Regions from separate parts of the Streptomyces sp. NPDC096132 genome, predicted to be linked through region 1. Evidence: riboswitches for the same ligand, from Rfam matches in the RefSeq annotation. Region 1 holds a riboswitch; each other region holds the start of a gene.
What was found. Region 1 has a riboswitch for thiamine pyrophosphate ahead of ACIRF9_RS34430 (thiamine ABC transporter substrate binding subunit). Riboswitches for the same ligand answer to the same signal wherever they lie in the genome.
Positions count from the first base shown of each region.

Region 2: linked by a shared signal. The riboswitch ahead of thiO (glycine oxidase ThiO) and the one ahead of ACIRF9_RS34430 (thiamine ABC transporter substrate binding subunit) in region 1 are both predicted to bind thiamine pyrophosphate.
Region 3: linked by a shared signal. The riboswitch ahead of thiC (phosphomethylpyrimidine synthase ThiC) and the one ahead of ACIRF9_RS34430 (thiamine ABC transporter substrate binding subunit) in region 1 are both predicted to bind thiamine pyrophosphate.

Region 1 covers NZ_JBIWGA010000017.1:170,515-179,938, forward strand. The annotation lists gene ACIRF9_RS34420 (ABC transporter ATP-binding protein) at 1-307, opposite strand, end outside; gene ACIRF9_RS34425 (ABC transporter permease) at 307-1,977, opposite strand; gene ACIRF9_RS34430 (thiamine ABC transporter substrate binding subunit) at 1,953-3,071, opposite strand; TPP riboswitch at 3,142-3,249, opposite strand; gene rlmN (23S rRNA (adenine(2503)-C(2))-methyltransferase RlmN) at 3,273-4,379, opposite strand; gene ACIRF9_RS34440 (SRPBCC family protein) at 4,477-4,926, opposite strand; gene ACIRF9_RS34445 (phosphatidate cytidylyltransferase) at 5,109-6,383, opposite strand; gene frr (ribosome recycling factor) at 6,383-6,940, opposite strand; gene pyrH (UMP kinase) at 7,114-7,872, opposite strand; gene tsf (translation elongation factor Ts) at 8,061-8,897, opposite strand; gene rpsB (30S ribosomal protein S2) at 9,058-9,424, opposite strand, start outside.
Region 2 covers NZ_JBIWGA010000002.1:438,394-447,817, reverse strand. The annotation lists gene pknB (Stk1 family PASTA domain-containing Ser/Thr kinase) at 1-768, opposite strand, end outside; gene ACIRF9_RS06395 (thiazole synthase) at 935-1,729, opposite strand; gene thiS (sulfur carrier protein ThiS) at 1,735-1,935, opposite strand; gene thiO (glycine oxidase ThiO) at 1,932-3,098, opposite strand; TPP riboswitch at 3,096-3,208, opposite strand; gene ACIRF9_RS06380 (hypothetical protein) at 3,264-3,644, shown strand; gene ACIRF9_RS06375 (NAD(P)/FAD-dependent oxidoreductase) at 3,677-4,924, shown strand; gene ACIRF9_RS06370 (Rv2175c family DNA-binding protein) at 5,042-5,407, shown strand; gene thiE (thiamine phosphate synthase) at 5,440-6,087, shown strand; gene metF (methylenetetrahydrofolate reductase [NAD(P)H]) at 6,214-7,137, shown strand; gene ACIRF9_RS06355 (hypothetical protein) at 7,194-8,204, shown strand; gene ACIRF9_RS06350 (phytoene desaturase family protein) at 8,249-9,424, opposite strand, start outside.
Region 3 covers NZ_JBIWGA010000014.1:253,278-262,701, forward strand. The annotation lists gene ACIRF9_RS31060 (VOC family protein) at 64-459, shown strand; partial or broken gene ACIRF9_RS31065 (thiamine biosynthesis protein ThiC) at 611-763, opposite strand; gene ACIRF9_RS31070 (DUF3825 domain-containing protein) at 870-2,123, opposite strand; gene ACIRF9_RS31075 (DUF4241 domain-containing protein) at 2,474-3,760, opposite strand; gene thiC (phosphomethylpyrimidine synthase ThiC) at 3,900-5,702, opposite strand; TPP riboswitch at 5,695-5,883, opposite strand; gene ACIRF9_RS31085 (YibE/F family protein) at 6,189-7,871, shown strand; gene ACIRF9_RS31090 (SsgA family sporulation/cell division regulator) at 7,985-8,431, opposite strand; gene ACIRF9_RS31095 (IclR family transcriptional regulator) at 8,532-9,353, opposite strand.

The sequences.
Region 1 (9,424 bases):
GCAGCCCGAAGGCCACATTGCCGCCGACGTCCCGCTGCGGGAACAGCTGATGGTCCTGGAACATCAGCCCGAGCTCCCGCCGGTGCGCGGGCACCCGCGCCTGGTCGCGCCCGTCGAGCGACACCCGCCCGGAGTCGAGGGGCTGCAGCCCGGCGACCGCCCGCAGCAGCGTCGACTTGCCGCTGCCGCTCGGCCCGAGCACACACACCACCTCGTGCTCGGCGACCTCGAGATCCACGGCGTCGAGCACCGCCCGCCCACCGAAGCGCACCGTCGCGGCGTCAAGGTCCAGCAGGGCCGATGCCATCAGAACTCCCCCGTCCGGTCGGTCCGCAGCCTCTCCAGCACCAGCAGGGCCACCGCGCACACCACCATCAGAATCGTCGACAGGGCCATCGCCTGCCCGTAGTTGAGCTCACCGGCCCGCCCGAGCAGCCGCGCCACCGCCACCGGCAGCGTCGGGTTGTCGGGCCGCGCGATGAACACGGTCGCGCCGAACTCCCCGAGCGACACCGCGAAGGCGAACCCGGCCGCGACGAGCAGCGCCCGCCGCACCATCGGCAGGTCCACCTCCCGCCACACCCGCCAGGGCGACGCCCCCAGCACCGCCGCCGCCTCGCGCAGCCGCTGGTCCACCGCCCGCAGCACGGGCAGCATGGTCCGTACGACGAAGGGGACGCCGACCAGCGCCTGGGCGAGCGGGACGAGGATCCAGCTGCTCCGCAGGTTCAGCGGGGGCTCGTCCAGCGCGATGAGGAACCCGAAGCCGACGGTCACCGCGGACACGCCCAGCGGCAACATCAGCAGCGCGTCGAAGCCACGGACGAGCCGTCCGGCGTCCCGGCGGGTGAGCGCCGCCGCGGCCAGCCCACCGATCACCACCGCGATGACGGTCGCGGCCAGGGCGTACTCCAGCGAGTTGCCGATCGCCTCGATCGGCGGGACCAGGAAGACATTGCCGTCCTCGCTGGTCAGCGCCCGGTAGTAGGCGAAGTCCGGTGCGTCCAGGGACCGCTGCACCAGCACGGCGAGCGGCAGCACCAGCAGCACGCCGATGCTCGCGAGCACCCCGGCCAGCAGTGCCCACTGCCCGGCCCCGCGCGGCCGCCGCGCGGTCAGGTTCGCGTCCACCAGCCGCAGCGCGGTCTCCCGCCGCCGTACGGTCCAGGCGTGTACGACGAGGATCGCGCCCACCGCCACGAACTGGACGATCGTCAGGACGGCCGCCGTGGACAGGTCGAAGATCTCGGAGGTCTGCCGGTAGATCTCCACTTCGAGGGTGGAGAAGGTCGGTCCGCCGAGGATCTGGACCACACCGAAGGAGGTGAAGGTGAAGAGGAAGACCATCAGCGCGGCCGCGGCCACGGCGGGCCCGAGGGCGGGCAGGGTGACCGTGCGCCAGGCCCGCAGGCGGGACGCGCCCAGCATCCGCGCGGCCTCCTCCTGCCGTGGGTCGAGCTGGCCCCACAGCCCGCCCACCGTCCGTACGACGACCGCGTAGTTGAAGAAGACATGCGCCAGCAGGATCGCCCACACGGTCGTGTCCAGCCGTACGCCCCACAGGTCGTCCAGGAGTCCGCCGCGCCCGACGAGCGCCAGGAACGCCGTACCGACGACGACCGTCGGCAGCACGAACGGCACGGTGACCACGGCCCGCAGCACCTGCTTGCCGGGGAACTCGAGGCGCGCGAAGACGTACGCCCCGGGCAGCGCCACCAGCAGGGTGAGCGCGGTGGAGGCGAGCGCCTGCCAGGTGGTGAACCACAGCACGTGCCGGATGTCGGACTGGGCCAGCACCTCCCCCAGCCGCCCGAACCGCCACGCCCCGTCGACCTTCAGTCCGCGCGCGACGATCGCGGCGACGGGGTAGGCGAAGAAGATCCCGAAGAACGCGACGGGCAGGACCATGAGCCCGAGCCGCGCCGCGCTTGGGGACCGCCGCTTCGCGGGGGTTACTTCAGTACGAGCGAGGTCCACGACTTGACCCACTGGTCACGGTGGTCGGCGATCTTCGCCGGGTCCATGGTCTCGGGGTCCTTGGCGGCGGGCCCGTACTGCGTGAACTCGGCGGGCACGCTCGCGCCCTTCAGCACCGGGTAGACGAACATGTTGAGCGGCATGTCCTCCTGGAACTCCTTGGTGATCAGGAAGTCGATCAGCGCCTTGCCGCCGGCGCTGTTGCGCGCGTTGCTCAGCAGCCCGGCGAACTCGATCTGCCGGAAGCAGGTGCCGGTCGCGACCCCGGTCGGGGCGGTGCTCGGCTTGGGGTCGCCGTAGATCACCTCGGCGGGCGGCGAGGAGGCGTACGACACGACGAGCGGCCGGTCGGCCCCCGCCTTCTTGCCGCCGGCGGATCCGCTGAACTCCTCGTTGTAGGCCTGCTCCCAGCCGTCGACCACCTTCACACCGTTGGCCTTCAGCTGCTTCCAGTAGCCCTCCCAGCCTCCCCCACTCTCGGCTTCGCTCGAGCGGGAGGTGCCCCCATCCCCGTACTGCGCGGCGGTACCGAGCAGAAAGCCGAGGCCGGGCGAGGACGTGGAGGCGTTCTCGGTGACGAGGAGGTTCTTGTACGCGGGCTTGACCAGATCGTCGTACGACGTGGGCGGGGCCAGCTTGTGGTCGGCGAAGTACTTCTTGTCGTAGTTGACGCAGATGTCGCCGTAGTCGATCGGTGTGACCCGGTGCTTGCCGGAGTCGAGCTGGTACTCGCTGCCGACCTGGTCCAGCCCCTTCGCCTCGTACGACTGGAACAGGCCGTTGTCGAGGGCGCGCGACAGCAGGGTGTTGTCGACGCCGAAGAAGACATCGCCCTGCGGGTTGTCCTTGGTGAGGACGGCCTTGTTGACGGCCTGCCCGGCGTCGCCGTCCGTGAGGACCTTGACCTTGTACCCGGACTCCTTCTCGAAGTCGGCGAGCACGCTCTTGGAGACGGCCCACGAGTCGTGGCTGACGAGGGTGACGGTCTTGGAGCCGGATCCCTCTCCCCCGGCGTCCGCGTCGCCGGAACCGCACGCGGACAGCGTGACGAGGCCGAGCCCTATGGCCGCGGCCACGATCGTCTTGGTGTGCACTGGATGTCCTCCTGGGGTTGGCCAGGAAGAGACGCGGCCCCGCCCGGACGACCCGGGCGGGGCACAACAGCTTGAGCGGTGACCGAACTTCCTACCCAGAATGACCTGGGCGAGGTTCAGAGGGTCTGCGGCCTGGTTGCCGCACTCTCAGCGCTGTGGCGCTCCCCTGTCGGAATATGAAGATGTGATGGCCTGGCCAGATTACCTCTCGGTGGCCGCGAGCTGACCACAGGCACCGTCGATCTCCTGACCACGGGTGTCCCGGACGGTGACAGGCACCCCGTGCGCCGCGATGGCCTCGACGAACGCCTTCTCGTCCTCGGGCCGGGAGGCGGTCCACTTGGAGCCGGGAGTCGGGTTCAGCGGGATGAGGTTGACATGCACGGGCTTGCCCCGCAGCAGCCGCCCGAGCCGGTCCCCACGCCATGCCTGGTCGTTGATGTCCCGGATGAGCGCGTACTCGATCGACAGGCGCCGTCCGGACTTCTCCACGTACTCGAACCCGGCGTCGAGGACCTCGCGCACCTTCCACCGCGTGTTCACGGGGACGAGGGTGTCGCGCAGCTCGTCGTCCGGCGCGTGCAGCGAGATGGCGAGCCGGCACTTGAAGCCCTCGTCGGCGAACCGGTGGATGGCCGGCACCAGCCCGACCGTCGACACGGTGATCCCCCGCTGCGAGAGCCCCAGCCCGTCCGGCGCGGGGTCGGTGAGCGCCCGGATCGCCCCGACCACGCGCTTGTAGTTGGCGAGCGGCTCCCCCATCCCCATGAAGACGATGTTGGAGAGCCGGGCGGGCCCCCCGGGCACGTCCCCGTCCCGCAGGGCCCGCATCCCGTCGACGATCTGGTGCACGATCTCGGCGGTGGACAGATTCCGGTCCAGCCCCGCCTGCCCGGTCGCGCAGAACGGGCAGTTCATCCCGCATCCCGCCTGCGAGCTGATGCACATCGTCACCCGGTCCGGGTACCGCATCAGCACCGACTCGACGAGCGTGCCGTCGAACAGCCGCCACAGCGTCTTACGGGTGGTGCCCTCGTCCGTCGACAGATGCCGTACGACGGTCATCAGCTCGGGAAGCAGCGCCTCCCGCAGCTTCTCCCGCGCCCCGGCGGGGATGTCGGTCCACTCCGCCGGGTCGTGCGCGTACCGCGCGAAGTAGTGCTGCGAAAGCTGCTTGGCACGGAACGGCTTCTCACCGATCTCCGCGACCGCTTCCTTCCGCTCGGCGGGCGAGAGATCGGCAAGGTGCCGCGGCGGCTTCTTGGCTCCGCGCGGCGCGACAAAGGTGAGTTCTCCGGGCTTAGGCATGGCCGTACCAGTGTCGCAGATCCAATCGGGTGACCCGATCGGAGCGACCCCGGCGGGTGCGCGGTCCACGCCGCCTCTCGCGCCGGCGGTACGCGGTCTACGCCATCCCGTGCTCCAGCCGGTTCTTCAGCAGTCGTTCGTTGAGCGGCAACTCCTTGCGGACCTGGTGGCGGACGACCAGGGGCAGCAGGACCTTGCCGATGCCCTTGCCCTCGAAGTCGAGTTCCATGGTCACGCGGGAGCGGCGGCCGTCGTCGAGCGGGTCGATCTCACCGTGGACGTGCCCGCGGATGGGGCCGTCGACGCCCTGCATGGCCCAGGCGTGCGGCGGGTCGTATTCGGTGTACTCCATGGTCATCGGGATGTCCCGGCGGCCGACGTGCCGGGTGACGCGTACCCGGGAGCCGACACCGACCGGCCCGGGGTCGAGCGGCTCGGCCGATACCGCGCTCGCCTGCCATTCGGGCAGGTGGGACGGGTCGATGAGGTACGCCCACACATCCTCGGGGCTGCGGTCGACGTCGATCGATTCGCGGAAGTCGGACATGACGCCCGCCCCCTTCCAGGGAAAGGACCTCCGGAGAAGGGCCTCCGGAGAAAGACCTCCAGAGGAAATCGTCCCACTCCGCGGCCCGCCGGGCCATGGCAAAGGGCCCCGCCCCGAGCGATCGGGACGGGGCCCCCACGGACCTCGCGCACGTACCCGTACGTGCCCGTACGAACCGCCGGTCAGCCGGACCCGACGAACAGCACGAGCAGCAGCCACACGACCGGAGCCGTCGGCAGGAGGGAGTCCAGGCGGTCCATGATGCCGCCGTGACCGGGGAGGAGCGTGCCCATGTCCTTGATGCCCAGGTCCCGCTTGATCATGGATTCGCCGAGGTCGCCGAGCGTGGCGCTGGCCGCGACCGCGAGGCCGAGCAGCAGCCCCTGCCACCAGGTGCCGTCGTCGATCAGGAACTGCATGCACAGCGCGCCCATGACCATCGCGAAGGACACCGCCCCCAGCAGTCCCTCACGGGTCTTGCCGGGGCTGATCCGCGGAGCGAGCTTGTGCTTGCCGAAGCGCCAGCCGACGGCGTAGGCGCCGGTGTCGCTGACGACCGTCAGGAGGAAGAACACCAGGACGCGCTGCGACCCGTCGTCCGCGGTGAGCATCAGGGCGACGAACGTGGCCAGGAAGGGGACGTAGAAGGCGGCGAAGACACCCGCCGTGACGTCCCTGAGGTAGCCCTCCGGCGGTTCCGTCATCCGCCAGACCAACACCGCCAGCGCGGTCAGGGCCATGGCGACCCAGGCGCCCTCGGGCCCCCGGACGTATCCGGCGACGACCATCGCGGCGCCGCCGAGCGCGAGCGGCACGAGCGGTGCCTTGATCTCCTTGCGCTCCTGCAGCCTGCTGGTCAGCTCCCACAGACCCACAACGACGGCGACCGCTATCACGCCGACGAACACGGCCTTGACGATGAACAGCGACGCGACGATCACCACACCGAGCCCGACCGCGACGCCTATGGCCGCGCCCAGGTCTCGGCCCGCGCTCTTCTTCTGCGGGGCGGGCGCGGGCTGTGGGGCGTCGGGCATGGATTCCGGATTCTGCGGCACCGCCGCGTGGGGCTGTGCCGACGGGGTCTCGTGGCGGAACGTCTCCGCACGGAACGCCTCGTCGGGCGTACCTGGGCGGTACGACGTCCCGTCCGGTGTCCCGGGCCGGTACGACGTCCCGTCCGGCGTCCCGGAGGGGTACGTCTCGTCTCGGAACAGGGGGCCGCCCGTCCGAGCGGCCCCCGGGTCGTCATCCTGGTTTCCGCCGTGTGCGGGTCCGTCGGGGACGATGGGCATGGGGCGAGTCTGCTGCGCCTCAGGCGCATCGTACGCGGAACCCGCCGGGGCAGCCCCCTGGACAGGCCCCTGGTCGACGGGTCCCCAGTACGCGGGCTGTGCCCCGGTTCGTGAACCGTGTGCCCCGGCTTGAGGCGGAGAGCCCCAGGAAGAGTCGTTCATCAGACCTCGAGCAGCTCCGCTTCCTTGTGCTTCAGGAGCTCGTCCACCTGGGCGACGTACTTCGCGGTGGTGTCGTCGAGCTCCTTCTCCGCACGGCGGCCCTCGTCCTCGCCGACCTCGCCGTCCTTCACGAGCTTGTCGATCGCGTCCTTGGCCTTGCGGCGCACGGAACGGATGGACACCTTGGAGTCCTCGGCCTTGCCCTTGGCGACCTTGATGTAGTCGCGGCGGCGCTCCTCGGTCAGCTCGGGGAACACCACCCGGATGATGTTGCCGTCGTTGCTGGGGTTGACGCCCAGGTCGGAGTCACGGATGGCCTGCTCGATGTTGCGCAGCGCCGTCTTGTCGAACGGGGTCACGACCGCCATGCGCGGCTCCGGCACGGAGAACGAAGCCAGCTGGTTGATCGGCGTCGGCGCGCCGTAGTAGTCGGCCACGATCTTGTTGAACATCGCCGGGTGCGCACGGCCGGTGCGAATCGCGGCGAAGTCCTCCTTGGCGACCACGACGGCCTTCTCCATCTTCTCCTCGGCCTCGAGGAGGGTCTCTTCGATCACCACTTGCTCCTGCGTGTCTTGAGTAAGGCCCGGCTGCGGTTCACTGTCGGTGGCGGCGGCCGGCTGCGTCGCGTCTTCTTCCTGCACGGTTCCCGACCGGCAGGACATTGTCCATCCTCCGACCAGGGTCCGTCCCCCGGTCAGGTGTTGTCGTACGGACCGGGGTTCACCGGTCAGGCCCGGCCGCCCTGCTCACCCACCAGCGTGCCGATCTTCTCACCCTTGACGGCACGAGCGATATTGCCCTCTGTCAGAAGCTCGAAGACGAGGATCGGGAGCTTGTTGTCACGGCACAGCGTGATGGCGGTGGCATCGGCGACCTTGAGGTCGCGTGTGATGACCTCGCCGTAGCCGAGGGCGTCGAACTTGACGGCCTCGGGGTTGGTCTTGGGGTCGGAGTCGTAAACCCCGTCGACCCCGTTCTTGCCCATCAGCAGGGCCTCGGCGTCGATCTCCAGGGCGCGCTGGGCGGCGGTGGTGTCGGTGGAGAAGTACGGCATGCCCATACCGGCGCCGAAGATGACCACTCGGCCCTTCTCCAGGTGCCGCACGGCGCGCAGCGGAATGTACGGCTCGGCGACCTGCCCCATGGTGATGGCGGTCTGCACCCGGCTGTCGATGCCCTCCTTCTCCAGGAAGTCCTGGAGGGCGAGGCAGTTCATGACGGTGCCGAGCATGCCCATGTAGTCGGAGCGGGCCCGGTCCATGCCGCGCACCTGGAGTTCGGCGCCGCGGAAGAAGTTGCCGCCGCCGATGACGACCGCGATCTGCGCGCCGTCCCGTACCACGGCCGCGATCTCGCGGGCGATCTTGTGCACCACGTCGGGGTCCACACCCAGGCCCCCGCCACCGGAGAATGCCTCGCCGGACAGCTTCAGCATAAACCGGCCGTGTACTTTGCCGTCGTCGCTCTTCTGGGGCTTGGTGGTCATGGGAGATCCCGCCTCTTTCACGTGGTGCACATACGAAGAAGGCCATTGCCGGTGGGGTGTCGTGGGCAACCCATACGCGGCAATGGCCTCCTCGTCAGATCTGCTGTCGTCCGTCACGCGTGCGTGACGGCGTACGCGGACGACTCACGTCGACCCTATAGGGGTCGCGCGTCGATCGCGGTACGGACTCAGATGCCGACCTTGATGCGCGAGAAGCGCTTCAGGGTGACACCGGCCTCGTCCAGGACCTTCTGGACGGACTTCTTGTTGTCGAGCGCGTACGGCTGGCCGAGCAGCGTCGCGTCCTTGAAGAAGCCGTTGAGACGACCCTCGACGATCTTGCCGATCGCGGCCTCGGGCTTGCCCTCGGCGCGGGTGGTCTCCTCGGCGATGCGGCGCTCGGACTCGACGACCTCGGCCGGCACGTCCTCCTTGGAGAGGTACTTCGGCGCGAAGGCGGCGATGTGCTGGGCGACGCCCTTGGCGACATCGGCGTTCGGCTTGTCCAGCTCGACGAGGACACCGATCTGCGGGGGCAGGTCGGGCATCGTGCGGTGCAGGTACGCGGAGACGAAGCCGTCGTCGAACTGCGCGAAGCGGTCCAGGACGATCTTCTCGCCGAGGTTGGCGTTGGCCTCGTCCACGAACGCCTGGACGGTCTTGCCGGCCTCGATCTCGGAGGCGAGCAGCGCCTCGAGGTCGGCCGGGGAGGTCTTGGCGACGTGCTCGGCGATGGCCTTGGCCACGCCCTGGAACTTGTCACCCTTGGCGACGAAGTCCGTCTCGCACTTCAGCTCGACCAGGACACCGGAGGCGTTGTCGTCGGCGATGATCGCGACCACGGCGCCGTTCTCGGCGGAGCGGCCCTCGCGCTTGGCGACGCCCTTCTGGCCCTTGATGCGGAGCGCCTCGACAGCCTTCTCGACGTTGCCCTCGGCCTCGTCCAGCGCCTTCTTGCAGTCCATCATGCCGGCGCCCGTGAGCTCACGGAGCTTCTTGACGTCGGCGGCGGTGTAGTTCGCCATGAGTCTGTGAATCTTTCTCGAAGTCTGGAAGATCGAAGATCTGCACGGTCTGGGGAACTCCAGTTGGCGGTAGCTCTCCGACTCTGTGCCGACCTACGGGTGAACGGCGGGGGCGGACTTCATGTCGCCGCCCCCGCCGTCACCCGTGACGCTGGGACGGTCAGGCCTGCTCGGCGTCCGCGGCCGGAGCCTCGGCGGGGGCCTCAGCGGCCTCCTCGGCGGGAGCCTCGGCAGCGGGCGTCTCGGCAGCGGGGGCCTCAGCGGCGGGGGCCTCAGCAGCGGCCGGGGCCTCCTCGGCCTTCTTCTCGCCCTCGAGCAGGTCGCGCTCCCACGCGGCGAGCGGCTCGCCCGCGCCCTTGTCACCCTTGTCACCGGTGGCGACGCCGGAACGGGCGATGAGGCCCTCGGCGACGGCGTCGGCGATCACGCGGGTGAGCAGGGTGACGGAGCGGATCGCGTCGTCGTTGCCCGGGATCTTGTAGTCGACCTCGTCGGGGTCGCAGTTCGTGTCGAGGATGGCGACGACC
Region 2 (9,424 bases), on a different contig from region 1:
GGTGGCCGACGCGACGAGCTCGTCCAGCCCGAAGGCCAGCCCCGGCACAGCGGCGGAGGGCGGCGGAACGTCCTCGTGGAGATGCTTGTAGAGCACGATCGCCGGGGAGTCGCCGTCGTGCGGCTTCTCGCCGGTGAGCATCTCGTAGAGCACGACACCGCACGCGTACACGTCGACCCGGGGGTCGGCGGCGCCGGGCTGCTCGATCTGCTCCGGCGCGAGATACGCGACCGTCCCGAGGACGGCCCCGGTGGTGCTGGTCACGGTGTCCACCGACCGCACCAGCCCGAAATCCGCGACCTTGACCCGGCCGTCGTCCCCTATCAGCACGTTCTCGGGCTTCATGTCGCGGTGCACGAACCCGGCCCGGTGCGCGGCGCCGAGCGCGGCGAGCACGGGCTCCAGGATGTCGAGCGCGGCCCTCGGCTGCAGCGCCCCGCGCTCGCGCAGCACGTCCCGCAGCGTGCACCCGGCGACGTACTCCATCGCGAGATACACATACGACCCGTCCGCCCCCTGGTCGAACACCTGCACGACATTGGGGTGCGCGAGCCGCGCCACGGACTTGGCCTCACGGATGAACCGCTCGACGAACGCCCCGTCGGCCGCGAGCGCCGGATGCATCACCTTGAGCGCGAGCACACGGTCGAGGCGGGTGTCCACGGCCCGATAGACCGTGGCCATCCCGCCCACCGCGATCCGCGCCTCGACGCGATACCGACCGTCGAGCACCTGCCCGACCAGAGGGTCCTGAAGGGTCGTGTCCACGCAGCGAGTCTACGAGCCACGACTGACACCACCCCGACTTCCACCCCTTCGGAGCAGGACTGCAGCCGACCTGTGACGCGAACCACGCCCCGAGGGACGGGGGCGCGCAGGCCCGGGGCGCGCCCCTCGGGGCGTGGTTCGCGGCGGGGCGGGAGTGGGCCGGCGGTCAGAAGGCGGGGCGCTCGGGGTCGAGTGCCGCCAGGCCCTCCGCGGGAGACGACGCCTCGGCGAAGTAGCGGCGGGGGATCCGGCCTGCCAGGCGGGCCAGCCGACCCGCCTCGACACCGGCCCGCATGGCCGACGCCATCCGCTCGGGATCCGCCGCCCGCGTCACCGCCGACGCCAGCATCACCCCCGCACACCCCAGCTCCATCGCCAACGCCACGTCCGACGCCGTACCGGCCCCCGCGTCCAGAATCACCGGCACCCGCGCGTGCTCCACGATCAGCTGGAAGTTGTGGGGGTTGCGGATCCCGAGGCCGGACCCGATCGGCGACCCCAGCGGCATCACCGCCGCGCACCCCACGTCCTCCAGCTTCCGCGCCAGCACGGGGTCGTCGTTCGTGTACGGCAACACCGTGAACCCGTCGTCCACCAGCGTCTCCGCCGCCTCCAGCAACTCCACCGGATCCGGCAGCAGCGTCCGCTCGTCGGCGATGACCTCCAGCTTGACCAGATCGGTCCCGAGCGCCTCCCGCGCCAGCCGGGCGGTCAGCACCGCCTCCCCGGCCGTGAAGCACCCCGCCGTGTTCGGCAGCACCCGGATGCCCAGCCGCTCGAGCACCGACAGCACCGAACCCCGGACAGTGGGGTTCACCCGCCGCATCGCGACCGTCGTCAGCTCGGTCCCGGACGCCACCAGCGCCCGCTCCAGCACCTCCAGGCTGGGCGCACCCCCCGTACCCATGATCAGACGGGACGAGAAGGACGTACCCCCGAGGACGAAGGGATCGTCGGCCACGGCGCTCAGCCTCCCTGCACGGCGGTGAGGACTTCCACGCGGTCACCCTCGGAGAGGGCCGTGGCGGACCACTCCGCGCGCGGGACGACCGTCTCGTTCAGCGCGGCGGCCACCCCGGTGGGCGCCGGCGTCAGGGAGCGTACGACGCTGTCGAGGGCCGTACCGGGAGCGACCGCCCGCCGCTCCCCGTTCACCGAGATGTTCATGCGGGCTGCTCCAGGAGGGACGCGGCACCGAAGCGCCGGGGCGTGAAGGGACGGGCCTCGTCGGGAAGTTCACCGGTGGCCAGGGCGTGCGCCAGCGCGTCGCCGGTCACCGGTGTCAGCAGCACCCCGTTGCGGTAGTGCCCGGTGGCCAGCAGCAGCCCGTCCAGCTCCGTCGGCCCGAGCAGCGGCGCGTTGTCGGGGGAGCCCGGCCGCAGTCCCGCGTGCGTCTCCGTCAACGGCAGTTCCGTGATCCCGGGCACCAGCTCGTGGGCGTCGCGCAGCAGCTCGTACACGCCCCCCGCCGTCACCGTCGTGTCCCAGCCCAGCTCCTCGCTCGTCGCGCCCACGACCAGCTCGCCGTTCTCCCGCGGCACCAGGTACACCTGGCTGCCGCGCACGACGGCCCGCACGGTACGGCTCAGGAACGGCCCGTACCCGGGCGGCACCGTCAGCCGCAGCACCTGCCCCTTCACCGGCCGCACCGGGGGCAGCACGTCCTCCGGGACGCCCGCCAGCCGCCCGCTGAGGCTCCCCGCCGCGAGCACCACCTGCCCCGCCCCCAGGGCCGTACCGTCACCCGTCACGACCCCCGCGGCCCGCCGGCCCACGACGGACAGCCGCTCGGCCCAGGCGCGGTGGAAGACCACACCCGCCCGCTCGCAGGCGGCGACGAGCGCGTCGGCCAGCCGCCGGGGGTCGACCTGGTGATCGCCGTCCACCCGCAGCCCGCCCCGTACGCCGGGCGCGAGCATCGGCTCCAGGCGCCGGCACTCCCGTCCGGTGAGCCACTCCGACTCCAGCCCCGACCGCGCCTGCAGCGCGTGCAGGTCCCGCAGATGGGCGCGGTCGTCGGCGTCCAGCGCGACCGCGAGCGTGCCGCACCGGCGATAGCCGAGGTCCAGCCCGGTGACCTCCGTCAGCTCGGCCGCGAAGTCCGGATAACGGCGGGCGGAGGCGAGGTTCAGGCCGAGCAGGGTCTGTTCGCCGTGGTGCAGTTCGGTGACGGCGGCCAGCATCCCGGCCGCCACGCGCGCGGCCCCGCCGCCCGGCTCGGGGTCCACCACCGCCGTGGCGAACCCGCGCTGTGCGGCCCGCCACGCCGTGACGAGCCCGATGATCCCGCCCCCCACGACCAGGACGTCGGATGTACGTGTACGCGACATGGGCGTCCAGCCCCTCCCTTCGCCGGCATGACCCGGATCAGGTTCGTACGGTCGGAGGCCGGCCAGCCTCCCTCTCAGCCCGGTGCGTCCGGGCTCCCGCGAGTGCTCTACGTTGGCCACACCCTAGCCCGTGGTTCCGCGCCTCTGTAAAGGGAGCCTTTCGTCATGCCGCGCTCGCTCGACGGTCTCGTCCTCGCCCCCGTCGCCGACCAGGCCCCGGGTCAGGTCGGCACCCGCACCCGCTTCACCTACCACGAGCGGGACGGCGTGATCTGGGCGGACTACGCGGGCGGCGACGTCGTACGAGGACATCTCGTGGGTACCCGGGAGGGGGACCGGCTCGACTTCCGGTACGTCCAGCTCAAGCACGACGGCACGACGTCCTCGGGGCACTGTGTCTCGACCGTCGTCGAACTGTCTGGGGGTACCTCCCAGGCTTTCGGCTCTGGGGGAGGGCGGGTGCGGCTGGAGGAGACCTGGGCCTGGGAGTCGCAGGAGGGCAGCGGTACGAGCGTTGTGGAGCAGGTCACGGCGCACGACGGCTGACTGACAAATCGTCAGTTGTCTATGGTGATCAGGTGAGTGAGCAGAGGCGGGAACCAGACGGTCGGGCGGGGCGGCGCGTGGTCGTCGTCGGTGCGGGCATGGCCGGGGTGCAGACCGCGGTCGCCCTGCGCGAACAGGGCTTCGACGGCACCGTGACGCTGATCGGCGCCGAGCCCCACCAGCCCTACGACCGGCCCCCGCTCTCCAAGGCCGTCCTGCTCGGCAAGGCCGAGGGCTCCGCCTTCGACGTCGACTTCGAGAGCCTCGGCATCGAACTGCTGCTCGGCCGCGAGGTGCTGGGCCTGCGCCCCGCCGTCCACGAGGTGGACACCGAGGCCGGGCCCGTCCCGTACGACGTCCTCGTCCTCGCCACCGGCGCCGAACCGATCCGGCTGCCGGGCGCCGAGGGCGTGCCCGGCGTCCATCTGCTGCGCACGCTGGACGACGCCGAACGGCTGCGGCCCGTGCTCGCCCGGCAGCACGACATCGTGGTCGTCGGGGCCGGCTGGATCGGCGCCGAGTTCGCCACCGCCGCGCGCGAGGCCGGCTGCGCGGTGACCGTCGTGGAGGCCGCCGACCGGCCCCTCGCCGGCGCCCTGCCGGCCGAGGTCGCCGCCCCGATGGCCTCCTGGTACGCCGACAGCGGCACCGCTTTGCGCACCCACGCGCGCGTGGAGCGTGTCGAGTCCGGCGCGGTCGTCCTCGACGACGGCTCCCGGCTGCCCGCCGGCGCCGTCGTGGTCGGCATCGGCGCCCGCCCCGCCACCGCCTGGCTGGCCGGCTCCGGCGTCGAGCTGGGCGCGCACCGCGAGGTCGTGGCCGACAACCGGCTGCGCACCTCGGTGCCGGACGTGTACGCGGTCGGCGACTGCGCCTCCTTCCCCTCGGGCCGCTACGGCGAACGGCTCCTCGTCCACCACTGGGACAACGCCCTCCAGGGCCCGCGCACGGTCGCCGCGAACATCCTCGGCGCGGCCACGGACGAGCCCCCGGTGGTCTACGACCCGGTGCCGTACTTCTGGTCCGAGCAGTTCGGCCGCTTCGTCCAGTACGCGGGCCACCACGCGGTGGCCGACCGCATGGTGTGGCGCGGCGACCCGACGGGCCCGGCGTGGAGCGTCTGCTGGCTGCGGGAGGACCGTCTGGTGGCTCTACTGGCGGTAGGGCGCCCACGCGATCTCGCCCAGGGCAGGAAGCTGATCGAGACAGCACGCCGCATGGACCCGGAGGCTCTGTCGGACCCGGCCCGCCCCATGAAGAACGCGACCGCGGTTCCCTAGGGGCGCGGGGCTGTGACATGAGCGGCTCCGCCGCGTGGGCGCGACCAGCCCCCACGGCGCCGCACCCGAAGAACGACCCATCGCGGCCCGCCCGGACATGCGCCTACCCTTGACCCCGTGACCGAGATTGACGCAAAGACCGATGCTCTCGTCCCCGCCTGGCTCACCGTGCCCGACATCGCGGAGATGCTCGATGTCGACGTGATCCGCGTCCGGCAGCTGATCAAGGAGGGTCAGCTCATCGCCGTACGCCGGGGTGAGAACCGCGCGCTGCACGTCCCCGCCGCCTTCATCGACGGGGACAAGGTCGTCAAGGGCCTCACCGGCACCCTGACGCTCCTGCGGGACGACGGCTTCACCGACGAAGAGATGCTGGAGTGGCTCTTCACGCCCGACGAGAGCCTGCCCGGCACCCCCGCACAGGCCCTCAGCGAGAATCGCGGTACGGAGGTGAAGCGCCGCGCCCAGGCGCTCGCCGTCTGAGGCAACCAGTACCGACACAACGGGGGACACCGATGACCGACACCGCCCGCGCCCGTCTCGCGGACGCCCGGCTCTACCTGTGCACGGACGCCCGCACCCGCGAGGGTGACCTCCCGGAGTTCCTGGACGCGGTCCTCGCGGGCGGCGTCGACATCGTGCAGCTGCGGGACAAGGGCATGGAGGCCGCCGAGGAACTGGAGCACCTGAAGGTGTTCGCCGAGGCCTGCGCCCGGCACGGCGGACTCCTCGCGGTCAACGACCGGGCGGACGTCGCCCACGCCGCCGGTGCCGGCGTCCTCCACCTCGGCCAGGGCGACCTGCCGGTCCCCGCGGCCCGCGCGATCCTCGGCGACGACGTCCTCATAGGCCGCTCCACGCACGCGGAGGCGGAGGCGGAGGCCGCCGCCGTCCAGGAGGGCGTGGACTACTTCTGCACCGGCCCCTGCTGGCCCACCCCCACCAAGCCCGGCCGGCACGCCCCCGGCCTCGGCCTGGTCCGGCACACGGCCGCCCTGGGCACCGACCGCCCCTGGTTCGCGATCGGCGGCATCGACCTCGGCAACCTCGACGAGGTGTTGGAGGCGGGCGCCCGCCGGGTCGTGGTCGTCCGGGCGATCACCCGGGCGGACGATCCGGGTGCCGCGGCGGCGGAGTTCGCGAAGCGACTGCGCAACCTCTGACGCCTCCGAGGCCCCAGGGGGTTTTCGGTCGGAACACCTGTCCGAAGGGTGGACAACAAGCCGACAATTCGGGCAAATATCCGGCATTCGGTTGGGTGACCGTCGGCCCCTGGTTAACCTGCGGGTATGGCCCTCGGAACCGCATCCACCAGGACGGACCGCGCACGCACCGTGCGCGACATCCTGGCGACCGGCAAGACGACCTATTCGTTCGAGTTCTACGCGCCGAAGACGCCCAAGGGCGAGCGGAGCCTGTGGGACGCGCTGCGCAGGGTCGAGGCGGTCGCCCCGGACTTCGTCTCGGTGACGTACGGCGCCGGCGGCTCCACCCGGGCGACCACGGTCAAGGAGACCCAGCAGATCGTCGTCGACACCACGCTCACCCCGGTGGCGCACCTCACCGCCGTGGACCACTCCGTGGCCGAGCTGCGCAACATCATCGGCCAGTACGCCGACGCCGGGATCCGCAACATGCTCGCCGTGCGCGGCGACCCGCCGGGCGACCCGATGGGCGACTGGGTCCCGCATCCGAGGGGTCTCACCTACGCGGCCGAGCTCGTCCGACTCATCAAGGAGTCGGGCGACTTCTGCGTGGGTGTCGCCGCGTTCCCCGAGATGCACCCGCGGTCCGGCGACTGGGACACGGACGTCGCGCACTTCGTCGACAAGTGCCGGGCGGGCGCCGACTACGCCATCACGCAGATGTTCTTCCAGCCCGAGTCGTATCTGCGCCTGCGCGACCGGGTGGCGGCGGCCGGCTGCGACACCCCCGTCATCCCGGAGATCCTGCCGGTGACCAGCGTGAAGATGCTGGAGAGGCTGCCCAAGCTCAGCAACGCCCACTTCCCGGCGGCCCTGAAAGAGCGGATCCTCACAGCCAAGGACGATCCGGCCGCTGTACGCTCCATTGGTATCGACTTCGCCACGGAGTTCTGCGCGCGGCTGCTGGCCGAGGGAGTGCCTGGACTGCACTTCATCACGCTCAACAACTCCACGGCGACGCTGGAAATCTACGAGAACCTGGGTCTGCACCACCCGCCGCAGGCCTAGACCGGTCGCACCCACATACGACACACTGCGTAGCGGCCACTGGGAGAGGGGCGTACATGGGCTGGACGGTCCTCTACATCGCGTTCGGCATCGTCGCGCTGTGGCTGCTCGGCGAGGTGCTGCTGCAGTACAAGGCACGCCTGCGCTGGCGGCTGCTGGCGTTCGTCGGCTTCCTCGGCGTCGTGCTCGGCGTCCTGATTCCCTCGGTGATCGTCATCGGACTGGGCGCGGCCGCGTTCGCGGTCGGCCAGACCTACGTCACCCTGTCGTTCCGCCGCGGCTTCGCCGAGGGCTGGGCCGTGCGGCGCGGCGACGGCGAGGGGCCGCTCCCCAAGGGCTTCAAGGGCCGCCGCAGCAAGGCCGAGCGCCAGGACCCGACCCTGGAGGTCACCGACCTGGAGCACGGTGCGGACGCCGGTTACGGTGCCGGCGCCGACGGCTCCTTCGCCGGCGACGGCGTGGCATACGGCCAGGACAAGGACGCGTTCGCGGACAAGGGCTCCTTCGGCGACGACGACTACGACCGCGACGACGTCTTCACCCCGGCCGCCCGCTCCGCGCAGGCCTCCGCCGCCGAGACCACCACCGTGTACTCGCCGCAGCCGATGCCCGACGACACCAACGCCTACGGCATATACAGCGACTCCGCGTACGCGGCCGCCACCGGCCAGCCCCAGGACCAGTACGCGACGGCCGCCCAGGGCACCGACCAGACCTACGGTTACGACGGCTACTCCGGGTACAACCAGCAGCAGTACGGCTACGACACCACCGGCCAGCAGCAGTACGCCGCCTACTCCGACCCGTACATCGGCACCCAGACCTACGGCGGCGGCTCCTACGACGCCGGCTACGGCCAGCAGCAGTACGGGCAGCAGGGCTACGGCCAGGACCAGTACGGCACCGGCGGCTACGGGGAGACCCCGGCCGGCGGCGTCTGGGTCCCGCAACAGCGCAGCACCGACGAGGCGTTCGGCGGCGACCTCCCGCCCGAGCAGCAGTACCCGTACCAGGGCGACGGTCAGCAGGGGCAGGGCAACGGCTACGACGACCAGTACCGGTACTGACGCGCAGTATCGGTTCCGTTCTCACCGGCGGTCTGCCGTCCCGCTCACTGCGAGCCCCGGAACTCCGGTCCCTCCACGATCAGTCCGGACACCAGCGCACCCGACATGCCCGCGTGGGGGAGCCCGCCGCCCGGATGCGACCAGCCTCCGGCGGTGAACAGCCCTTGCAGGCCGGTCGAGTTCGCCGGATGCAGCAACCGCCCCCCGGCCGCCGCCAGCGCCGGCGCCGGGACGGCACCGCCCGCGGCTCCGGTCTCCTCCGCGATGTCGGCGGGGGTGCGCACCTCACGCCACAGGACCCGCTCACGCAGACCCGGCACGGCCCGCTCGGCGGCCGCGACCAGCGCCTCCACGTGCTCCTCGCCCGCCTTTGACCCGGCAGGGACCACGGCATGGAGCGTGACCGCCTCGTGGCCGCCGTCCGGCACGAGCGCGGGGTCACCGGGCCGCAGCACCGTGACCGTCGGACGCGCGGGCACCCTCGGTGCCGTACCGAACAGGGTCTCCAACTCGCCCTCGCGGTCCTGTGTGTGCACGACCGTCCGGTGCGCGGTCCCCTCGGGCCGGCCGCCGCGCAGCGCGAGCAGCACGGTCAGCCGACTGGGCAGACCCTGCTGAGGGGCGACCTCGCCCTCGCCCCGGACGGGAAGCCAGGCGGTACTGCCGGGCGCGACCACGAAGTCGGCGTCCACCACCTCGCCCCCGGCCAGCTCCACGCCCGTCGCCCTGCCGTCCTTCTCCAGGACCCGGGTGACCTCGGCGCCGAAGACGAACTCGACCCGGCGGGCCAGACACCGCTCGTACACCGCGCGGGCCAGCTCCCGCAGCCCCCCGCGCACGTACCACATGCCGAAGGCGTGCTCCATGTACGGCAGCACGGCCGCGCTCGCCGGGGTGACGCGGGGATCCAGGCCGTACGCGAGCGCGTGGCCCTCCAGCAGGGCGGCCAGCCGGGGGTCGCGCAGTTCCCACCCGCCGACCTCGGCGAGGGTGCCGGCCCGGCGGGTGCGCAGCAGGCGCTTGTGCGGGACCGCGGGGTAGGGCTCGCGGTCGGCCAGCACCGACCAGTTCGGCCACAGGGGCTCCTCCAGGAGCGGGCGGCGGGTGCGGTCCCAGGCCTCGCGGGCCCGGACCAGGAAGTCGCCCCAGCGCTGCCCGGCGCCCGAGCCGAGCGCGCCGTCCAGGGCGGAGACGACGCCCGCGCGCGAGGCGTTCGGCAG
Region 3 (9,424 bases), on a different contig from region 1:
GCGAACTCCCCCCGGCGGATCGTGAGAGGCGTCCCCCCTCACTCCACCACCGAGGAAGCCGCCATGACCTCTTTGCACGTGAAGGCCTTCGACCACCTGGTCCTCAACGTCGGCGATGTCGAGCGGGCCCTGGACTTCTACGCCGGACACCTCGGCCTGGAGCCGGTACGCGTCGACGAATGGCGGGCCGGCAAGGTCCCGTTCCCGTCGGTGAGGATCACCCCCGACACCATCGTCGACCTGGTCGGCCGGGCCCGCGGAGAGTCCAACGTCGATCACATCTGCCTCACCGTGGATCCCCTGGACTGGGACGAGATCATCACGTCGGGCGCCTTCACCGTCCTCGAAGGCCCCGTACAACGCTTCGGCGCCCGCGGCACCGCCACATCGGTCTACGTCCAGGACCCTGACGGCAACACCGTGGAACTCCGCTGGTACCCACAGGACACCCCGACCTGACCAACCTCAGAACCGGAAAGATCGCCCTCGCCCCGTGACCGCCCCGATCCCCAAACCCGACCCGGCCGACCGAGCGGGGATCCGCGCTTCGCTGCCGCCAAGCCCTCACGGCGACAGGAAACACGGACCGCTTACGCCCGAACCTCCTTCCTCAGTCGGCGATCGGCAGGTAAACCCTGTTCCCGCTGGCCGCGAACTCCTTCGACTTCTGGGCCATGCCCTCCTCGATGCCCTCCCGGCTCCCGCCGTGTGCTCGGCGAATGTCCGGAGAGATCTTCATCGAGCAGGAGATCAGACCGCAGAGCCACGTAGGCCGACCTATAGCTCTCCCTTAAATGCCGCCGGTCAGCCTCATTCACATAGCTACGTCCATCAATCAGGGGAATCAATCCCTGGACAACAGAAAATCCCTACGGATTGAGCCAGTCGCGATCCGGCCTGGCCAGCAAACGCGCATTGTTCAATGCGGCATGAAGCGGAAGAACGGTTTCACCCGTATATTCCACAAGCTCCCCAGTTTCCTCGCTGACCTGCCTCCTTGCAACGAGGGCCAACTGGGCCTTACCAGAGCCATCAAGGGAAAGAGGAAGCAGCAGTTGAATTTCCCCTCGATGGTACTGAGGAATCGCCGTTTTGTAATTTCTCATCAGCCGCTTGATGGCGGCATCCTTAGCTGCCATTGTAAATGCTAGCGCAAGTTGAGGGGACTTGCGATACTCGGCCGGATACCGGTCAATGTTATCCCGGATGAAGTGATCAGAGTCCAGCACCAAGTCTTTGCGCGGATCGAAAAAGAGAACTGACGGGTCGTCCCAGTATTTGGCCATCTGAGGTCGCGGACTAAACACACCGCTCACGCGGTTGTCACTTGCCTTCACCCAGTCGAAGAAGCGCCAAGAGCATCCATCATCCGCCGGGCTCTTGGCCACAAAGAACCCATAAATATCCTCTTGGCTATCCGTTACCAGGCCGGTATTGAATGCAGCATGAGAGATTCCACCTTTCAAGCCATAGGCGATCAGTCCGTCTTCAACGATCTTAGCGAAGGTGTACCTGATGTAGCTGATCAGGATCGGAAAACGAGCACTACCTCCACCCGGACCGTCACCCTCATCCCCTGAAGCAGGGCTCTGAAAATCCCACACTTCACGCTCCGCGAGAAGCGCGAGTTTCTCCCAATTAGAGTCGTGATAAGCTGAGAATTTCTCCCACGGCGCCCTCGGGTCAAGGCGCTTTACATGAATCGCCTGGAGCCCGCGCTCTGTCGGCTTAGCAAAGTACTCGACATCTTCACCTGCGATTAGCTCCGCACGTCCACTAGATGTCATGACGCTTGAGTGATGTACAAACACCAGATTCTCACTGGCCCCACCGGATACGCCTCGAATGAATCCGAATCCCTTGGCGAAGTCGAAGTTATCGACAACTCCCTGGATTCGCTGGGGTGGACTCTCCAACTCGACGACCCTGGGGTCCTTGCCAGGAACTGGCTCGGTACGGATCAATACCGGCTCGCCCTTCACCAAAGTGCGATAGCCGACTCCAGGAAGAACACTTCTATGAACGAAGGCCCTCGTCCCGTCCGGGACGTCGATCGACCCGAACCCCTTCTTGTCGTCGAACCAGGCAACAGTGGCTGCTCGCAGCTCGCTAGCGTCACTCATGGCCCAGTCCTACCGCATCCAGTCATGGTCTCGAAGCCGCTTTGTCAGGAAGGGCTCAGGATGCGGTCAAATCCCCTCACAGGCGATGTTCTACCTAGGTGGCGGGGTGCCCGCCAAGGACACCGATCGGTTCTGGCACCTCATCGAATCCGCGCGTCCTCCGCGGCCTCCACCGGCAAGTCCCTCGACGATGCTCTGCTGAGCCTGCTCACCGACCGTCGACCACTGGAGACCCTGAGTACGCGGCGCGATTCGACAAGGTGCACGACCGTCTGTACCGGTGGGACGCCTGGGCCGCCGCACACCTAATGGGCAGCGAGCGCCAGCCGCGATGACAGGGCTCGGTCCGCTCAGAGCAACCGCAGGTCGGGCAGATAGCCGATCAGGACCGTGACGCACACCGGCTTTCCCGTGCTTGCACGTCCCAGCCATACGGGATACATGCCGTCCCCGCCGGTATAGAAGGAGACGAGGTCACTGTCGGTCGCCTCATCCGTGGTGCGGATGTACCCGTCACTGATGCTCTCTCCTGCGTCGTCCTCCTGGTCCTTGAGGTAGCGCCGGTACTTGTCCGCGAGTACGTCCCACCCCGAGGCGTCAGCGAAGGACCCCGCAGCGCAGTCCGTGTCGAAGCCGAAGATCTCATCCTCACGCAAGAGCCTGAGGTCGTCCTCCTCGGTGAGCGCCAGCTCCCACGACCCGACCGGTTCTTCCCCGAGCAGCAGACGGACAGCGACTTCCTCCTCCACGGGGAAGCGCTCGTCCTCGTACTGGCTCTCATAGGCAACCACGGCAGCCTGCATGAGGTAGTCGCCCGGAGGGATCCGCTCGGACAGCTCACGACGAGCGCCGTGACCCTTGGTGAGGGGGTCCTGGACGACCAGCCTGCCGCTGGGCACACGAAGAGCCGCGATGTTCCGTATTGCGCTGACCGTCATCTCCGGCTCGAAGCTCGTCGCGATACGTGTGCCTGGCTCGAACAACTCCTTGAGGTGGGCTGGTCGGGCCGGACGCGGAGGCACCCAGAGAGAAGGTCGGCCATCGGTGACGCGGTCTACGCACCATGCCTCGGTCTCGCTCGCAGTGGCGTCCACAAAGTCCGGTTGCTGTCCCGGCGGCAGCGGTTTCGACAGGAGCAACTGCCTGACACCACATACGCCGAACCCCGATCTGTCATGCCATCGGTTCTCTTCGGGAATGTTCGCGGGCGTGTGGCGTGACGGTCCTCGCACCCCCTTCGGTTCGCTCACCTTGCGCCCTTTGCCTCCTGGAAGGAGGTCCATATAGGTACGCCCGGCGTCGGGGGCGAACTCGGTTTGCTCCTCGGTGTCATAACGCCATGCCCCAAGGCGGCGCAGGAACAGGCGGCCGGGTTCGAGCAGGCGCCAGTCCGCCTCCCTGGTCCGCCGTCCCTGATCGTCGTACGCCCATGCGCCCACGTGGGATTCACCCCAGGCCACCAGATGCACCTCGACTGGTGAGGTTCGGCCCTCCAGCCGGTGCACCATCACATAAGGCTTTCCCACACGGTCCCGTGCTTCGGCCGCGGCGGGCGAGAGCGGGTGGACCACGGTCCGGGAGGCCAGATCCCATCCCTCAGCGAAGGACACCTTCACCGTCTGCTCAGCATCCCGCATCACGCCTCCCGAGCTGCACCGATCATGCTCCTGCTGTTTCGAGGAACCATAAGGGCGGCATACGACAACCGGCGCTGCCATGGAAAGCAGTGCGACAGGCGGTACCCGGATCAGTCGACCGCGGGCACCGCCCGGAGCCTCAGTCCGCGAGCGGCAGATACACCCTGTTCCCGCTCGCCGCGAACTCCTTCGACTTCTGGAGCATCCCCTCCGCGACCTCCTCGGGAGACGCCCCCTCGGCCGCCGCACCACCGAACCGCTCTGTGATGCTTTGGCTGATCTTCATCGAGCAGAACTTCGGCCCGCACATCGAGCAGAAGTGAGCGGTCTTCGCGGGCTCGGCCGGCAGGGTCTCGTCATGGAACTCCCGTGCCGTGTCCGGGTCGAGGGCGAGGTTGAACTGGTCCTCCCAGCGGAACTCGAAGCGGGCGTCGGACAGCGCGTCGTCCCATTCCTGTGCACCGGGGTGCCCCTTGGCGAGGTCGGCTGCGTGGGCGGCGATCTTGTAGGTGATGACGCCGGTCTTGACGTCGTCACGGTTGGGCAGGCCCAGGTGTTCCTTGGGCGTGACGTAGCAGAGCATGGCCGTGCCCCACCATGCGATCATCGCGGCACCGATGCCGGAGGTGATGTGGTCGTACGCCGGCGCGACGTCCGTCGTCAGCGGGCCGAGCGTATAGAACGGAGCTTCATCGCAGATCTCCTGCTGAAGGTCGATGTTCTCCTTGATCTTGTGCATCGGGACATGGCCCGGGCCCTCGATCATGGTCTGTACGTTGAAACGCTTGGCGATCGTGTTGAGTTCCCCGAGCGTGCGCAACTCCGCGAACTGCGCCTCGTCGTTGGCGTCCGCGATCGAGCCGGGCCGCAGGCCGTCGCCCAGCGAGTAGGTGACGTCGTAGGCGGCGAGGATCTCGCAGAGTTCCTCGAAGTTCTCGTACAGGAACGACTCCTTGTGGTGCGCCAGGCACCAGGCCGCCATGATCGAGCCGCCGCGCGAGACGATGCCGGTCTTGCGGCCCGCGGTGAGCGGGACATACGGGAGGCGCACGCCCGCGTGGACCGTCATGTAGTCCACGCCCTGCTCGGCCTGCTCGATGACGGTGTCCTTGTAGATCTCCCAGGTCAGTTCCTCGGCCTTGCCGTCGACCTTCTCCAGGGCCTGGTACAGCGGCACCGTGCCGATGGGGACGGGGGAGTTGCGCAGCACCCACTCACGGGTGGTGTGGATGTTGCGGCCGGTGGAGAGGTCCATGACCGTGTCGGCGCCCCAGCGGGTCGCCCAGGTCATCTTCTCGACCTCCTCCTCGATGGAGGACGTGACCGCCGAGTTGCCGATGTTGGCGTTGACCTTCACCAGGAACCTCTTGCCGATGATCATCGGCTCGATCTCCGGGTGGTTGACGTTGGCCGGCAACACCGCGCGGCCCGCCGCGATCTCCTCGCGGACCACCTCGGGGGAAACGTTCTCCCTGAGGGCCACGAACTCCATCTCGGGCGTGATCTCTCCCCGGCGCGCATACGCGAGCTGGGTGACCGCCCCGCCGTCCCGGCCGCGGCGCGGCAGACGCGGCCGCCCCGGGAACACCGCGTCGAGATTGCGCAGTCCGCCCCTCGGCGAGGTGTGCTTGATGCCGTCGTCCTCGGGACGGACGGGACGGCCCGCGTACTCCTCGGTGTCACCGCGAGCGATGATCCAGTTCTCACGCAACGGTGCCAGGCCCCTGCGTACGTCCGTGTCGACGAGCGGATCGGTGTACGGGCCGGAGGTGTCGTACAGCGTGACCGACTGCCCGTTGGTGAGGTGCACCTGGCGGACCGGCACGCGCAGGTCGGGGCGAGTGCCCTCGACGTACCCCTTGTGCCAGCCGATGGACTTCCCGACCTCCTGGGACTTTTCGTCCTGAATGGAGGCAGGCGTGCGTGCGTCCTTGTTGGTCATGAGACCTACTCCCTACGCCGGCATTACCCGGTAACAGGTTCGGCGGTCGACGCAGCGGCTACCGTCTGCCGACGTTTCATGTGAAACATCACTCGGCTCAGTGACGTTCCACGTGAAACATCGCGAAGACGGAGGTCAGCGCCCTCTCAGCCCGGTGCTCCGAGCTCCCGCGTGTGCAAAGGTGGCACCACGCTAGCGTCATTTGTGGCGCGGTGAACAGTGGGCCTCTGCCGTTCTTGCGATGATCGGGCGGTGACCACGACACACCAGCCCCCGTATCCTCCACCCGAGCCGCCTCGCAGGCCCGGAGCCAGTGGCGGCCCCGGAAACGGTCCGGGAAACGGTCCTGGCGGCGGCCTCGGACACGGTCCTCTGGGTGCTCCTGCGAGCGCTCCTCGAAGCGGTCCCGCTCAGGGCCACGGCGACGACCGCGACTTCGGCGCCAGTCAGGTCCGTGAGCCTGGTCCCGGATACGGCCCCGGCCCGATGGGCCCGGGACCGGGCAGGGGTCACACGCCTCCCCCGCGTGAGGGATACGGCGGAGGTCACTGGCACCGCGACGGTTCCGGATACGTCGGGGATCACGGGCATGACTTCGACGAGGGATACGCCGGGGCCCACGAGCAGCGCAACGGTGCGGCTTACGGCCAGGGCCCCTCTCAGGGAGCCGGGCCGGGTGACGGCGGAGGCCACGGGCACGGGCACGGCCCCGGTGACGCTCACCGCGGCGGGCACGGGCACGGACCCGGTGACGCTCACCGCGGCGGGCACGGGCACGGACCCCATGACGTCCCCGGGGGCGGGCAGGGCGCCGGTTCGGGTGGCGGGCACGGGCATACGCATGGGCACAGCCACAGTCACGGCCCGGCCGCCCCTGTCTCCAAGCATCTGCGCAAGGTCATCGCGGCCATCCTCATCCCGTTCGCCGCGGCGGTCCTGGTCGGGCTCGTGGTGCTGTGGCCGGGCGGTGCCCCGGCGCACGAGCGCACCGGGGTCGGCTTCGACCGGCAGACCCAACAGGCCACGGTCACCAAGGTGGTGAGCGTGAGCTGCCAGTCGGTGAACGCCTCCGGTGGCACCTCGACCGGCGGCACCTCCACGGCCGAGGGCTCCTCCGCCGAACAGCAGGGGAACGGCACCTGCAAGAAGGCCACGATCCGCGTGGACACCGGCGACGACAAGGGCCGTACGTTCACCGAGATCGTCCAGCCGGACCAGTCACGGCAGTTGCACGAGGGCGAGAAGGTCGTGGTCGCCTACGAGCCCTCGGCGCCGAAGGACCTGCAGTACTCGGTCACCGATGTGAACCGCCGGGTCCCGATGGCCGTGTTGGCGCTCATCTTCGCGGTCGCCGTCGTGATCGTCGGACGGCTGCGGGGCGTCATGGCGCTGGTGGCCCTCGCCGCCAGCTTCCTGATCCTGAACTTCTTCATCCTGCCCGCGATCCTGCAGGGCTCGAACCCGCTGCTCGTGGCCGTGGTGGGGTCGAGCGCCATCATGCTGATCGCCCTCTATCTATGCCATGGCCTCTCGGCCCGTACATCTGTCGCCGTACTCGGCACCCTCATCTCGTTGCTGCTGATCGGTTTCCTCGGCTCCTGGTTCATCGACTGGGCCGCGCTCACCGGCAACACGGACGACAACACCGGCCTGATCCACGGCCTGTACCCGTCGATCGACATGAGCGGTCTGCTGCTCGCCGGCATCATCATCGGCTCGCTCGGTGTCCTCGACGACGTGACGGTCACCCAGACCTCCGCGGTCTGGGAGCTGCACGAGGCCAACCCGGCGATGGGCTGGCGCGGGCTGTACCGGGCCGGCATCCGTATCGGCCGCGACCACATCGCGTCCGTCGTGAACACGCTCGTCCTCGCCTACGCCGGTGCCGCGCTGCCGCTGCTGCTGCTCTTCTCGATCGCGCAGAGCAGCGTCGGCACGGTCGCCAACAGTGAGCTGGTCGCCGAGGAGATCGTGCGCACGCTGGTGGGTTCGATCGGCCTGGTGGCGTCGGTGCCGGTCACTACGGCTCTCGCGGCCCTCGTGGTCGCGGCCGACCGCCCGGACCCGGGAACGGCGGCCGCGTCCGTACCGGAGCCGGCTCCGGCGGCAGCAGGGGAGGCGGGTCCCGTCCAGCCCCGGGGTGGCCGGGGCAGGCGGCGCAAGCGCTGAGGGGGTGGGGCGCTCGAGTGGCGCCCCACCCTGGTGCGTGAAGGAGAGAAGAAGCGTTCCTGCGTGGCCACCCCCCGTGGCGAAGCGTTCCGCCACCGCTCGCCGCCGGCGGGTCAGCCGGTGCTCCGTTCCTCCGCCAGAATCCGGTCCAGTGCCTCGTCGAGATGCGCGTCGAAGTCGGCGAGAGCACCCTCCTGGCCCAACGGGACCAGCTTGTCCGTGCGGTCCAGGAAGGCCACCAGAGGGGCGGCCGAGGAACGGAACAGCGCCTGGTCGCCCCCCACCTGAAGGCGGATCAGGACCTCACCGAGCACATCGGGGTCCACGGGCGAGACCCGTACATCACCCTCCCCGCACGGCCTGCCCACCCCGTCGATGAGCAGCTCCCGCCCGAAAGCCCAGGTCACCGGGGCGTCACCGGGCAGATGGAAGGTGAGTCGTACGGCGTAGGGATCGCGCGACTCATAGCCCAGTTCCACCGGGATGCGGAACGAGAGCTCCTCGGACACGAGGAAGCTCATCATGACTTCTGCCTGAACTGCCTGTACGGACTCGCGCATCGCGTTACCCCGTCATTTGCCGTCGAATGGCCGGTAATCAACCCCTGACACTGCACCGCATCTTGCTGAACGTACACAACAGATCACAAGGAGTGAGTTTTCAGATACTGATAGAGATCGCGATTGACCCCAGCCGGCGACCGATCTCGCTCTGCAACTGCCGTGCCGCCGGGAGTAGCCGGTCGGCCTGATGGGCGGGCAGGGAGATGGCCATCGTCGCCGCCGTGGTGCCCACCGTGATCGGGATCGCGGCGCACACCGTGCCCAATGCGTATTCCTGCCTCTCCACGACCGGTTCCATGCGCCGCGTGCGCTCCAGGCGCCGCAGCAGGGTGTGGTCGTCACGCACGGTGTACGGGGTGATCGATTGCACCGGGTAGCGGTCCAGGTGATCGCGGCGGGCGTCCTCGTCCATCTGGGAGAGCAGACACTGGCCGATGGCGTGTGCGTGGGCGGTCTCGCGGAAGTCGGCCCACTCCTCCACCGCTGGGTTGCCGGGGGTGTCGGAGACGCACATGACCTCGATCTCGCCGCCGTGGTACCGGGCGTAGTACACGGGGACACCGATCGAATCGCGCCACTGGGCGAGGGTGTCGGCGACCGTGCTGCGACGTTTCTGCGCGGCCCCGCTGCTGCCCAGACGCTCGGCCGCCTCACCGAGGAAGAACAGCCCCTTGTCCCGGCGCAGATAGCCCTCGTACACAAGGGTGCGCAGCAGGTGGTAGGCCGTGGGGAGGGCAAGGCCGGTCTCGCGGGCCAGTTGCTTGGCCGGAGCTCCGCACTCGTGCTCGGCGACGGACTCCAGCAGGCGCATCGCGCGCTGGACGGAGCCGATGAGCGTCGCGGCCGGGTGCGGCTGTCGGGTCGCGGAGCCGGGCTGCTCGGGGAGGGCTGAGCTCGGCGGGCGTTGGTGCGGGGTCACGGGGGAACGCGGGGCGGGGGGTGCGTGGGATTCCGCGGAGGCGGTGTCAACCGGGGCCAAGGGGTCACTCC